Regions from separate parts of the Lactobacillus sp. UMNPBX16 genome, predicted to be linked through region 1. Evidence: predicted binding sites of a transcription regulator. Region 1 holds the regulator's gene; each other region holds the start of a gene.
What was found. Region 1 encodes HrcA, which represses chaperone genes, less so after heat shock. Its sites were predicted from a motif close to TTAGCACTCNNNNNNNNNGAGTGCTAA; they were not measured.

Region 2: clpP (ATP-dependent Clp endopeptidase proteolytic subunit ClpP) is a predicted target of HrcA. The motif match lies at 2,078-2,104, and genes of this name have one in related genera.
Region 3: CP367_RS04745 (ATP-dependent Clp protease ATP-binding subunit) is a predicted target of HrcA. The motif match lies at 2,116-2,142, and genes of this name have one in related genera.

Annotation. Positions count from the first base shown of each region.
Region 1 is NZ_PCYU01000036.1:24,500-28,720, reverse strand. Features, by position in the region: gene truB (tRNA pseudouridine(55) synthase TruB) at 1-360, shown strand, start outside; gene ribF (riboflavin biosynthesis protein RibF) at 366-1,316, shown strand; gene hrcA (heat-inducible transcriptional repressor HrcA) at 1,454-2,503, shown strand; gene grpE (nucleotide exchange factor GrpE) at 2,516-3,100, shown strand; gene dnaK (molecular chaperone DnaK) at 3,117-4,221, shown strand, end outside.
Region 2 is NZ_PCYU01000014.1:133,877-138,097, forward strand. Features, by position in the region: gene CP367_RS04165 (ATP-binding cassette domain-containing protein) at 1-203, opposite strand, end outside; gene CP367_RS04170 (SH3-like domain-containing protein) at 312-1,940, opposite strand; gene clpP (ATP-dependent Clp endopeptidase proteolytic subunit ClpP) at 2,135-2,719, shown strand; gene whiA (DNA-binding protein WhiA) at 2,784-3,719, opposite strand; gene yvcK (gluconeogenesis factor YvcK family protein) at 3,712-4,221, opposite strand, start outside.
Region 3 is NZ_PCYU01000019.1:9,233-13,453, reverse strand. Features, by position in the region: gene CP367_RS04745 (ATP-dependent Clp protease ATP-binding subunit) at 1-2,071, opposite strand, end outside; gene CP367_RS04740 (hypothetical protein) at 2,276-2,458, shown strand; gene CP367_RS04735 (phosphocarrier protein HPr) at 2,571-2,837, shown strand; gene ptsP (phosphoenolpyruvate--protein phosphotransferase) at 2,837-4,221, shown strand, end outside.

The sequences.
Region 1 (4,221 bases):
TATGTTAGATCGTTAGTTAATGATCTAGGTGAAAAATTAGATTGCCCCGCAACGATGACTTATTTGAGAAGAACAGCTAGTTCTGGCTTTGATATTACACAAGCAGTAAAATTAAAGGAGATTGAAGAGAATCCGAAAAAGGCCACTGAACTTATACAGCCGATTGATGCATTTTTTAAGGAATACACTCAGGTTGATTTAACTGAAGAAAAGTGGCTTAAAGTTAAAAATGGAGCAGGTATTTCGCTTGAAACTAATGCGAAAAAAGTTGCACTACGATACAATAAAAAGGTGAAAGCAATTTATGAAAAAAAAGGAAAGCTTTATCGCCCAAGCTTAATGCTGTTGCAAAATGAATAAATGAAATGAAGGAATTAGCTGTGAAAATCGTTCATTTAACATATCCTGTTAAGGAAAATATTTTATCTACTAGAATTGTGCTTGCCCTTGGCTTTTTTGATGGGGTTCATTTGGGACATCAGCGCTTAATTAATCAGGCTAAAGAAATTGCATTACAGAAGAAATTGTCATTAGTTGTGTTGACCTTTGATCGACATCCTAAGGAAGTTTATGAGTCGAAACGAGATTTTAAATACTTAGAAACTTTGGAAGAAAAAGCTAACAAAATGGCGGAATTAGGAGTAGATTATTTGGCTGTTTTACCATTTACTAAAAATTTCAGTCAAATTTCTGCACAAGAATTTGTCGATAATGTAATTGTCAGATTAAATGCTGATACCGTTGTTGCTGGCTTTGATTACACTTATGGTCCTAAGAATATTGCAAATATGGCTAATTTACCCCAATTTTCCAAAGGGCGTTTTAATATTGTAGTGATGCCAAAGCAAACTTTTAACGGTAGAAAAATTGGCTCAACTGAAATTCGTCAAGCAATTAAGGATGGTCAGATGGAATTAGCCACTGAATTAATGGGGCACCATTATGTAATGAGTGGTATCATTGGGCATGGTAAACGAAATGGTCATAAGCTAGGCTATCCAACAGCTAATTTGATTTGGGCAGACCATAAGGTGATTCCTAAAATTGGAGTTTATGCTACCAAGACTAAAGTAAATGGTAAGTGGTATAACTCCATGACTAGCGTTGGCTATAATGTAACCATTAATCAGGACAAGAAGATATATATTGAATCTAATATTTTTGATTTTAATGAAGATATCTATGGTAAGCCAATGAAGATCAAATGGTATAAATATACCAGAGGTGAGAAAAAATTTGCCGGATTACCTGAACTGAAAGAGCAACTTGAACGAGATGAGCAAGAAATTAGGGCTTATTTTAAGCAAAAGGGTTAAGAAGCTACGTACTTTGAAAAAAGTGCGTATTTTTTTGAATAAAATTAGCAATCTACTTGATTTAGTGCTAATTTCTGGTATCATATTAACTGTTAGCACCTGAGAGATGTGAGTGCTAAAAGTGAGGGCGATATAATATGTTGACCGAGCGTCAAGAGCTTATTTTAAAAACAATAATTACAGACTTTACACAAAGTCATGAGCCAGTAGGTTCAAAGACCGTAATGAAGCAGTTGCCAATTAAAGTTTCAAGTGCAACGATTAGAAATGAAATGGCCGTGTTGGAAGAGCAGGGGTTAATTGAAAAAACTCACTCTTCAAGTGGTCGAATTCCTTCAAGCGAGGGCTATCGTTATTATCTTGATAATTTAGTTGAGCCGTTGCAATTACCAGAGTCTGTTTATAATACAATAGGAAGTCAATTAGATCGACCTTTTCATCAAGTAAATGAAATTGTACAAGAAGCTGCACGAATTCTGTCAGATTTAACTAACTATACCGCATTTGCGGAAGGACCTGAGAGTCATGATGTTAGAGTCACAGGATTTAGAATTGTACCGCTGTCTCAACGACAGATTATGGCAATTTTGGTTACAAGTGATGGTAACATTCAAAATCAGGTATATGCTTTGCCACATAATATTCACGGCGAAGAAATTGAAAAGGCTGTCCGCATGATTAATGATCAGTTAGTCGGAAAGAGCCTAAATGAAATCAACGTTTCGTTGCTAAGTGAATTAGCTAAAAACGAATTAGGCGGCGAACATGTGACTGAATTGCTTAGTTTAGTTGAAGATGTCGTAAAAGATGCAGCTAGTGAGCAGATGTATGTGGATGGACAGATTAATTTGCTCAATAATACTTCTGAACATGATGTAAATGACATTCGTTCTTTGTACGAGTTGATTGATCATAATAATCTGTTCACTAATTTAATGGATGCAAAGGTGGATCCAAAGTCTGGAAATTATCCAGTAAAGGTTAAGTTGGGATCTGAATTACCCAATGATTTATTAAAAAATTATAGTTTGCTGACAGCTGAGTACAGCGTTGGCTCCCATGGTAAAGGAACTATTGCTTTACTTGGACCAACGAATATGCCATATTCACAAATGATTGGGTTGCTTGAATATTTTAGAAATGAACTAGCTAAAAAGTTGCTTGATTATTACGGCAAGTTTCAATAAAGGAGGTTAGCCGTGAGTAAAGAAGAATTTCCAAGTGAAAAAAATCTAGAGCAAAAAGAAAAGACTTCTGAGCCTAAGGCTAAAAAAGAAGCCGATAAAGGTGAAGAAAAGAAGCAAGAAAAAAATAAACAAGATCAAAAATTAGCTAAAGAATTAGCTGATTTAAAAGATAAGAACAAGGATCTTGAAGATAAGTATTTGCGTAGTGAAGCAGAAATTCAAAATATGCAAAATCGCTACACTAAAGAACGTGCTCAATTAATTAAGTACGAATCTCAAAGCTTAGCGAAGGACATTTTGCCAGCAATGGATAATTTGGAAAGAGCCCTAAGCGTTGAGGCCGATGATGATGTGTCTAAGCAGTTAAAGAAGGGCGTGCAAATGACCCTGGATGCACTTGTGAAGGCAATGAAAGATCATGGTGTAGTTGAGATTGAGGCTGATGGCGTTAAATTTGATCCGACATTACATCAAGCTGTTCAAACAGTAGCAGCTGAGAATGATGATCAAAAAGATCACGTTGTTCAGGTTTTACAAAAAGGATATCAATATAAGGATAGAACACTAAGACCAGCAATGGTTGTAGTTGCTCAATAAGAGAGGAAGCTAATATATGTCAAAAGTTATTGGGATTGACCTTGGGACTACTAACTCAGCAGTTGCAGTTCTTGAAGGTAAAGAACCAAAGATTATCACTAATCCAGAAGGTAACCGGACTACTCCTTCAGTAGTTGCATTTAAAGATGGTGAAATTCAAGTCGGTGAGGTAGCAAAGCGTCAAGCTATTACCAACCCTAATACCATTGTTTCAATTAAGCGTCACATGGGTGAAGCTGATTATAAGGTTAAAGTTGGTGATAAGGAATATACACCACAAGAAATTTCAGCATTTATTTTACAATATATTAAGAAATTCTCAGAAGATTACTTGGGTGAAGAAGTTAAGGATGCTGTTATTACTGTTCCTGCTTACTTCAATGATGCTCAACGCCAAGCTACTAAGGACGCTGGTAAGATTGCTGGTTTGAATGTGCAAAGAATTATTAACGAACCAACTGCTTCAGCATTAGCCTTCGGTTTAAATAAAGACCAAGATGAAAAAGTCTTAGTATACGACCTTGGTGGTGGTACTTTTGATGTTTCTGTATTGCAATTAGGTGATGGTGTCTTTCAAGTATTGTCAACTAATGGTGATACTCATCTTGGTGGTGATGACTTTGATCACCGTATCATGGATTGGTTAATTAAGAACTTTAAGGATGAAAATGGTGTTGATTTGTCGAAGGACAAGATGGCAATGCAACGCTTAAAGGATGCTGCAGAAAAAGCAAAGAAGGACTTGTCAGGTGTATCAAGTACTCATATCTCACTTCCATTCATTTCTGCTGGCGAAGCTGGTCCATTACACCTTGAAGCAGATTTAACTCGTGCTAAGTTTGATGAATTAACTGCTGACTTGGTAGAAAAGACTAAGGTACCATTTGACAATGCATTGAAGGATGCAGGTCTTACTGTTAATGACATTGACAAGGTTATTTTAAATGGTGGTTCTACTCGTATTCCAGCTGTTCAAAAGGCAGTTAAGGAATGGGCTGGTAAGGAACCTGACCATTCAATTAACCCTGATGAAGCTGTAGCTATGGGTGCAGCAATTCAAGGTGGTGTTATCTCAGGTGATGTTAAGGATATTGTTTTACTTGATGTTACCCCATTGTCAC
Region 2 (4,221 bases), on a different contig from region 1:
CTAATGTTTTTTTCTTGATATAGAATATCGCCTGAATTAGCACTAATTAAATTTGCAATCAATCGTAAAATCGTACTTTTTCCTGCACCTGATGGGCCAATTAAGGTTAGAAAATCGCCTTTATTAACCTTAAATGATACATCTTGCAATATTTGTTTTTTATCTGCACTATATTGGATATGTTTTAATTCTAATATTTTCATTCTTTTGCCTAACTAAATAACTCATTTTTCTAATTATACAACTAAAAAAATAAAGGAAATCCAATATTTTCATTGAATTTCCTTTATTTAAATTAATATCGATAATGATTACTTAGTCAACTTTTGTTTACTTTCAAGTAATTCAGCACGTTGAGCTAAGTTCATGTATAACTTGTTGTTGTAGGTTGCGATACCTTCAATTTCACGACCAGTGTGGTATTGGTAAGTATCCTTAACTTCACCATCAGTTGCAATCTTAGCAATTACGTCATTGAATGCAAGGTAGAAGTTATTGTTCTTGGCATCATAAGTAAACCCTTGAGTGTATGTGTTTGCTACAATGCCACCCTTAGTTGCACCTACCATAGTTGGATACCAGTTATCGCCTTTGCGGTTGAATTCCCAGTATTCAGTTTGGTCTTTTTCTTTATTATAAAGAGTTGTGTAAAGCTTGTGATCATTTACAACAACACCATTATTGAAGTAACGACCGTCTGAATCACTACCGTTCCAGCATTTAATAGTCCAAATCTTGTTAATGTACATATCGCTCTTCCGAATTTGGATTAACTCTTCAGACATATTGCTCTTGTATGAAACCTTATTATTGTTATTTAGAACGTAAATGTATTTATCAGTTGAGCCCATTGCTTGACCGTGACCAATTGGAATATATGGACTAACTTTAATGTTCTTAACGTAAGAATTGAACTTCTTTTGGCTCATATCAAGTAAGTATTGTCCGTTAAATGCATTGGTTAAATGGTTAAGATTATATCCTACAATATGACCATTGCTAATCAGGGTACTACTTAATAAACTAGTGTACAACCAGCCATTTGACATGGTAATTCCTTCAGGAATATGACCTACACGGTTAATATAGTCATCATTTTTAATGTCACGGTAAACACTTAATAAAACTGGTTGGAAGAAGCGAGTAGTGAAATCTAATTTTCCGCTTTCACTATCATAAGCATGCTTATTCTTATCAGGAGTAAAATCAGTCTTAGTCACATAGTTAGCAGAACTGCCGTAGTAAGTCTTCCAGGATTTCAAATCGCCGTTAAATGGCTTAGCTTGGACGCTATCAGCATCAGCAATTCCTTCCTTAGTACTCTTTCTGACAGTTACCTTAACAGTTGCCTTTGCTTTACCATAGCTATATTTAACATTATAGGTACCTGGAGTTGAGCAATCGATTGCATCTTCTGAAATCTTAATATCTGCTGTATCAATTACAGTACCCATATAATTGGTTACATAACTTACTGCATCAGTTGGATCAAAATCGTAGTGACTATTTTGTACTAAACTGATAGTCTTTGGTACAGCGATAGCATCTCTTGTAAAGTAGTTTTGGTTAACATAACCAACTTTACGACCATTTACATAAATACGCCAATAAGTTGCATCCTTTGTCTTAATTCTCTGGTCAGATTGAATATGAGCATATTGATAATCGCTAGCATCAGCAATCTTACCGCTAGGTTTACCATTACTAATCTTTTTATAAACAGGATAATTCTTATTGCTACCTACTTTAACCATTAAGTCATAAGAAGTACTTGTTTGAGCTGGTCCCTTCTTCGCACTGGAATCAGTCTTAGCAGTATCTGTATTACTATCAGTAGTTTTAGAATTATCTGCAAATACTGCATTTGTAGAACCAATTAACAAACCAACACCCAGTGCTACAGCTGAAGTAGCAGTTAAAATTTTATTTGAATACTTCAAACCTATCCTCCGTATCTTATATTTTGCATTTTACTTTTATATTATAATATATAAACACTGTTAGCTAAAATACATTTTTATTACCATTGTTACCATTGAGCTTCTTTATTTGACACTTTCATTACGAAGTGATTTAATTAGCACTGTACTTGAAAGAGTGCTAATTAATACGAAATCAATTAGGAGGCAAATTTATGCTAGTACCTACAGTTATTGAACAAACTGCTCGTGGTGAACGTGCTTATGACATTTACTCACGCTTATTAAAAGACAGAATTATCATGCTTAGCGGTGAAATTAATGACCAAATGGCTAACTCAATCATCGCTCAATTACTCTTCCTTGATGCTCAAGACAATACCAAGGATATTTCACTTTATATCAACTCACCAGGTGGTGTAATCACCTCCGGCTTAGCTATCATGGATACCATGAACTTTATTAAGTCAGACGTATCAACTATTGCAATTGGTATGGCAGCTTCAATGGCTTCTATCCTCTTGACTAGTGGTACTAAGGGTAAGCGTTTTGCACTTCCTAACTCAACTGTTTTAATTCACCAACCATTAGGTGGTGCTCAAGGTCAACAAACTGATATCCAAATTGCAGCTAACGAAATTTTGAAGAGCCGTAAGAAGATCAACGAAATTTTGCACGAAACTACCGGTCAACCTTTGGAAAAGATCCAAAAGGATACTGAACGTGACAACTACTTAACTGCTGAAGAAGCCAAGGAATATGGTTTGATTGACGAAATCATGGTTAATAAGAAGAAGTAATTAATTATTAAAAATTATTCACACTCTAAAAGGAGCTTGCACTCATTGTGCAGGCTCCTTTTTCTTATTCTCTTAAACTCTCAGCTAACTCATGTAGTTTCTTAAATCGGTGATTAACTCCTGACTTCGAAATCGGACCATCCGGAATTTGATTAGCTACTTCCTTTAAAGTTAATTCTGGATGCGCCAATCTAAAACGCGCTAAAACTTGCAATTTCTCTGGTAGATCATCTAAGCCGTTTTCTTGTTCAATCAGCTGGATGTCTTCTACCTGCTTAGCTGAAGCTGAGGCTGTTTTTTTCATATTCGCGGTATCACAATTAACCAAGCGATTAACCGAATTTCGCATATCTCGCATAATACGCAAATCTTCAAAGTTAAGCATTGCATTAAGTGCACCCACTATATGCAAAAAGTCGCCAATTTTTGCGGCTTCTTTTAAATAAACAATATAGCCTCTTCTACGTTTAGTTGCTTTAGCATTTAAATAAAAATAATTATTCATCAACTTACATAAATCCTCATTATGGTCCTCATAAGTTGAATAAATCTCCAAGTGATAACGACTCGTTTCTGGATTATTGACACTACCTCCGGCTAGAAATGCACCGCGTAAATAGGACATTGCTCCTTCACGTGAAGTCATAATTCTCTGAGGAATTCGCGTTACCAAACCTTTTTCAGGATCCCAGATTTGTAAGTTTTCTAGGATTTCTTGTACCTTCTGATTCAATCGTACCAAATATTGATTATTTTTTTTCAATTTCATCTTGCGCGAGACAATCAACAATGGCTCAATACCATAAGCAATCTTAATCAGCTTAAAAATTCGTCGAGCAATCGCAGGATTTTCTGTAGTGATATCTAGGCTAAATTGATGATCGTGCAAGTTTAATACACCATTCATTCGCAAAAAAGCAGCTAACTCTGCTTTGGCATGCTCTGGATGCACCTCAAGCGAAGTTAGCTCCTTTTTGACTTCACTAGCATAACTAGCCATCATTTTCCTTCATTCTTTTACGTGACATTGATTCAAATGCCAGATTAATAATTTCTTTTCCTACCTTTTCACCATCATGAAATACCAATCCATGACGTTGATCGATAAAGTCATCAGTAATGACACGGCAGTTTTGCTTTCTTAAGCCTTCAAAGTCATTCTTAACAGGCTCAAGATAAGCATCATAATCTTCTGGGTGAAATTTGCTCATATCAATTTTGGCACCATTAACCAGAGCGGTATTGATATAATTTCCACCTAAGTGATCGTTAATTACCTGTACGTGTTCCGCATCACTAAAGTGATCTGTCTCACCACGCTGAGTCATGATATTGCAAATATAAATAACCTCGGCGTCAGTCTCACGCACTGCTTCACCTAAATTAGAGATCATTAAGTTAGGTAAAATTGAAGTAAATAAACTACCTGGCCCAAGTACGACTGCATCAGCTTGCATAATCGAAGCCAGTACTGGTAAAACAGCTCTAGGCTCTTCATCCGA
Region 3 (4,221 bases), on a different contig from region 1:
TGGTACGACGAAGAGGACGAGCACCTAAGGCAGGATTAAAGCCATCTTCAACTAATTTATCTTTTGCAGCAGCAGTTACATCAATGTGTAGGCCTTGATCCTTAACCATATTGTTGGTATTTTGCAACATTAAGTCAACAATCTTAAGCAAGTCCGGCTTAGTCAATTCATTAAATTCGATTACATCATCAAGACGGTTCAAGAATTCTGGCTTAAAGAATTGGCTCATATTATTTCTAGCAGATTCATTAGCTTCATCTTCGTTTTCTGCTGTAAAGCCAACGCTAGCGTTCTTAATGCCTTGTCCTGCATTAGAAGTCATAATAATGATGGTATCCTTGAATGAAACTGTTCTACCTTGTGAGTCAGTTAAACGACCATCGTCAAGAATTTGCAAGAAGAGGTTCAAAACATCTGGGTGAGCTTTTTCAATTTCATCAAGCAAGATCAAACTATATGGGTTGTGTCTAACTTGTTCAGTTAATTGACCAGCTTCTTCGTAGCCTACGTAACCTGGAGCAGAACCAATTAATTTGGAAACTGAGTATTGTTCCATGTATTCAGACATATCGAAACGAATCATTGCATCTTCTGAGCCAAACATTTGCTTAGCCAGTTGCTTAGCTAACTCAGTTTTACCGACACCAGTTGGACCAACGAAGAGGAATGAACCAATTGGACGGCCTGACTTGTTGAAACCGATTCGGTTACGACGAATGGCACGAGCTACTTTTTCAACAGCCTTGTCTTGGCCGATAACGTGAGCCTTTAAATCAGCAGCTAGATTTTGCAGTTGGTTTTCTTCTTGCTTTTGAATATCACCAACAGGAATGCCTGTTTTTTCTTCTACGATCTTGTCCATGATCTTATCAGTAATAACAGGGGACTTGTCAGGATCTACCTTTTGATCTTTAACCTTTTCATATTTTTCAATTTGATCACGGTAGTAGGCTGCTTTTTCGTAATCTTCGTTTTTTAAGGCTTCTTCCTTCAATTGCTCTGCGGCATTAATTCTTTCTTGCATTTTATCCTTATCAATATAAGGAATGGTTAAGTTCATTCTAGAACCTGCTTCATCAAGAAGGTCAATAGCCTTGTCTGGTAAAAATCTATCTTGAATATAACGTGCTGAAAGTTTTGCGGCAGCTTCAATGGCTTTATCAGTGTAGTGAACATGGTGATAGTCTTCGTAGCGTTTTTGAATACCTTTTAAGATGCGAATTGTTTCGTCAATTGAAGGTTCTTTAACTTCAACTGGTTGAAAACGTCTAGCTAAAGCAGAGTCTTTTTCAATATCGCGGTATTCTTTGATGGTAGTAGCACCAACTAATTGCAATTCGCCACGAGCCAAAGCTGGCTTAATAATGTTACCGGCATCCATGCCACCTTCAGCATTACCGGCACCAACGATTTCGTGAATTTCATCAATAAAAAGAATGATATCGTCGTTTTGTTGTAATTCTTTAATTAATTGTTCCATTCTTTGTTCAAATTGACCACGAATACCGGTACCTTGAACAAGTGAAACAACATTTAATGAAATAATTCGTTTGTTCTGCAATTTTGCTGGTACTGATCCATCTACGATTTCTTGAGCTAAGCCTTCGACAACGGCAGTCTTACCAACACCTGCTTCACCGATTAAAACAGGGTTGTTCTTAGTTCTTCTATTTAAAATTTCGATAACCCGAGCAATCTCTTTATCACGACCGATTACTGGGTCAATTTTGCCTTTTTTAGCAAGGGCAGTTAAGTCTGTTCCGTATTGGTCAAGTAGGCTTCTGCCGTTTTGACCACCATTACCAGCGCCTCCCCCCATTTGCATTCTAGGGTCGTTATTTCTCATTTCATTATTATTGTTTGCGGCATTGTTGTTATTTCCGTTTAATGCGTTGAATAAATCATCAAAGTCGCCAAAAAATTCATTATTATTCATTTTTCCTTGATTTCCTTGTTGATTTTTTAATTCTTGATAACAGTGTTGACATAAATCTATTTCGCGGCTTTGGCCATTAACCTTAGTGAAAAGGTGAATAGAAGCGGGCCGCTCATGACAATTTTGGCAAAGCAAAATATAGTACCGCCTTTCTTTTCAACTGTACCAAAATTATATTATTAGCACTCTTGGTAGTCAAGTGCTAAGACTCAAACACTTATTTTTTGTAAGAAATGCTTTTGTTACCGCAAACAAAATATTAATATTTTTGAAAATTGAATATAAATAGTAGAATTAATAGTGGAAAAATTATAAAATTTTAAAAGAGTGGTGATATTTTTGGATTATCAGAAAATTCTAGATCAATTAGTCTCAGGTGAGATAAAAGAGTATAAAGTTGAGCCAAAAGATGCGTTTGATCTTCAAAAGACTATTAGAAATTATGGAAAAAGACAATATATTACCGGTAGGGCAGAAAGAGGCGGCGCGATTGTGTATACCGCTACGAATACCGATGAATAAATAATGTAAACTGTTACATTGCAGTTGTCTAATCTGTAAAAACATGATAATCTAATACTCGAATGGGTATTTATTACCAGTTTAATTTTTCAATTTAAAGGAGATATTTATAATGGAAAAACGCGATTTTCATATCATTGCAGAAACAGGTATTCATGCACGTCCAGCTACTCTTTTAGTACAAGCTGCTTCAAAGTTTGGCTCAGATGTTAACTTGGAATACAACGGTAAGTCAGTAAACTTGAAGTCAATCATGGGTGTTATGTCACTTGGTGTTGGTCAAAATGCTGATGTTACTATCACTGCTGAAGGTGATGACGAAAAGGACGCATTGGACGCAATTGCCGACACTATGAAAAAAGAAGGTTTAGCTGAATAATGACCAAGACTTTAAAAGGAATTGCTGCAAGTGATGGTATCGCTATTGCTCCAGCATATCTTCTTGTGGAGCCTGATCTTTCATTCTCTAAATCTTCAATTGCTGATGTTGAAGCTGAAGTAGCTCGTTACAACGATGCAATTAAGACTTCAACTGCTGAAGTTGAAAAGATTCATGATATTGCTAAAGAAAGCTTGGGCGATGAAGAAGCTCAAGTTTTTGAAGCACACTTAATGATTTTAAATGACCCAGAATTTACTGGTGCCATTGAGAATGAAATTAAGGATTCAAAGATCAACGCAGAAGCTGCTCTTGATGAGACTGCTAAGAAGTTTATTGCTATTTTTGAAGGGATGACAGATAATCCTTACATGCAAGAACGTGCTGCTGACGTACGTGATGTTTCAAAGCGTATTATGGCTCACCTTCTTGGTAAGGAATTACCAAATCCTGCTTCAATCGATCATGAAGTAATTGTTGTAGCTCACGACTTAACTCCAAGTGACACTGCTCAACTTAACAAAAAGTATGTTAAGGGTTTTGTTACTGATATTGGTGGTCGTACAGCACACTCAGCAATTATGGCTCGTTCACTTGAATTGCCAGCTGTTGTTGGTACTGACTCAATTACTAAGGATGTTAAGAACGGCGATATGTTAATTGCTGATGGTCTTGACGGGGATGCAATTATTGATCCAAGTGACGCTCAAGTAGCTGATTACAAGCAAAAGAGTGAAGCATTCCTTAAGCAAAAGGCAGAATGGGCTAAGCTTAAGAATGAACCATCAGTTACTGCAGATGGCAAGAAATTTATCATTGCTGCTAACATTGGTACACCTAATGATATGCCAGGTGTAAAGGATAATGGTGCGGAAGCCATTGGTTTGTACAGAACAGAGTTCTTGTACATGGACTCTAGTGACTTTCCAACTGAAGAAGCTCAATTTGATGCCTACAAGGAAGTTATTGAAGGTATGAATGGTAAACAAACCATTATCAGAACCTGTGATATCGGTGGTGACAAGCACCTTGATTACTGGGATCTTCCAGAAGAAATGAACCCATTCTTAGGTGTTCGTGCTATCCGTCTTTCTATGCAATACAAGGATATCTTTAGAACTCAATTAAGAGCTTTACTTCGTGCATCTGCATACGGTCCATTAGGAATTATGTTCCCAATGATCGGTACTTTAGCAGAATTACGTGAAGCTAAGCAAATTTTAGCTGAAGAAAAAGATAAGCTCGCTAAAGAAGGCGTTAAGATTGGTGATGACTTGCAAGTCGGTATGATGATTGAAGTACCTGCTGCAGCCGTTTTAGCTGATCAATTTGCAAAGGAAGTTGACTTCTTCTCAATTGGTACTAATGACTTAATTCAATATAC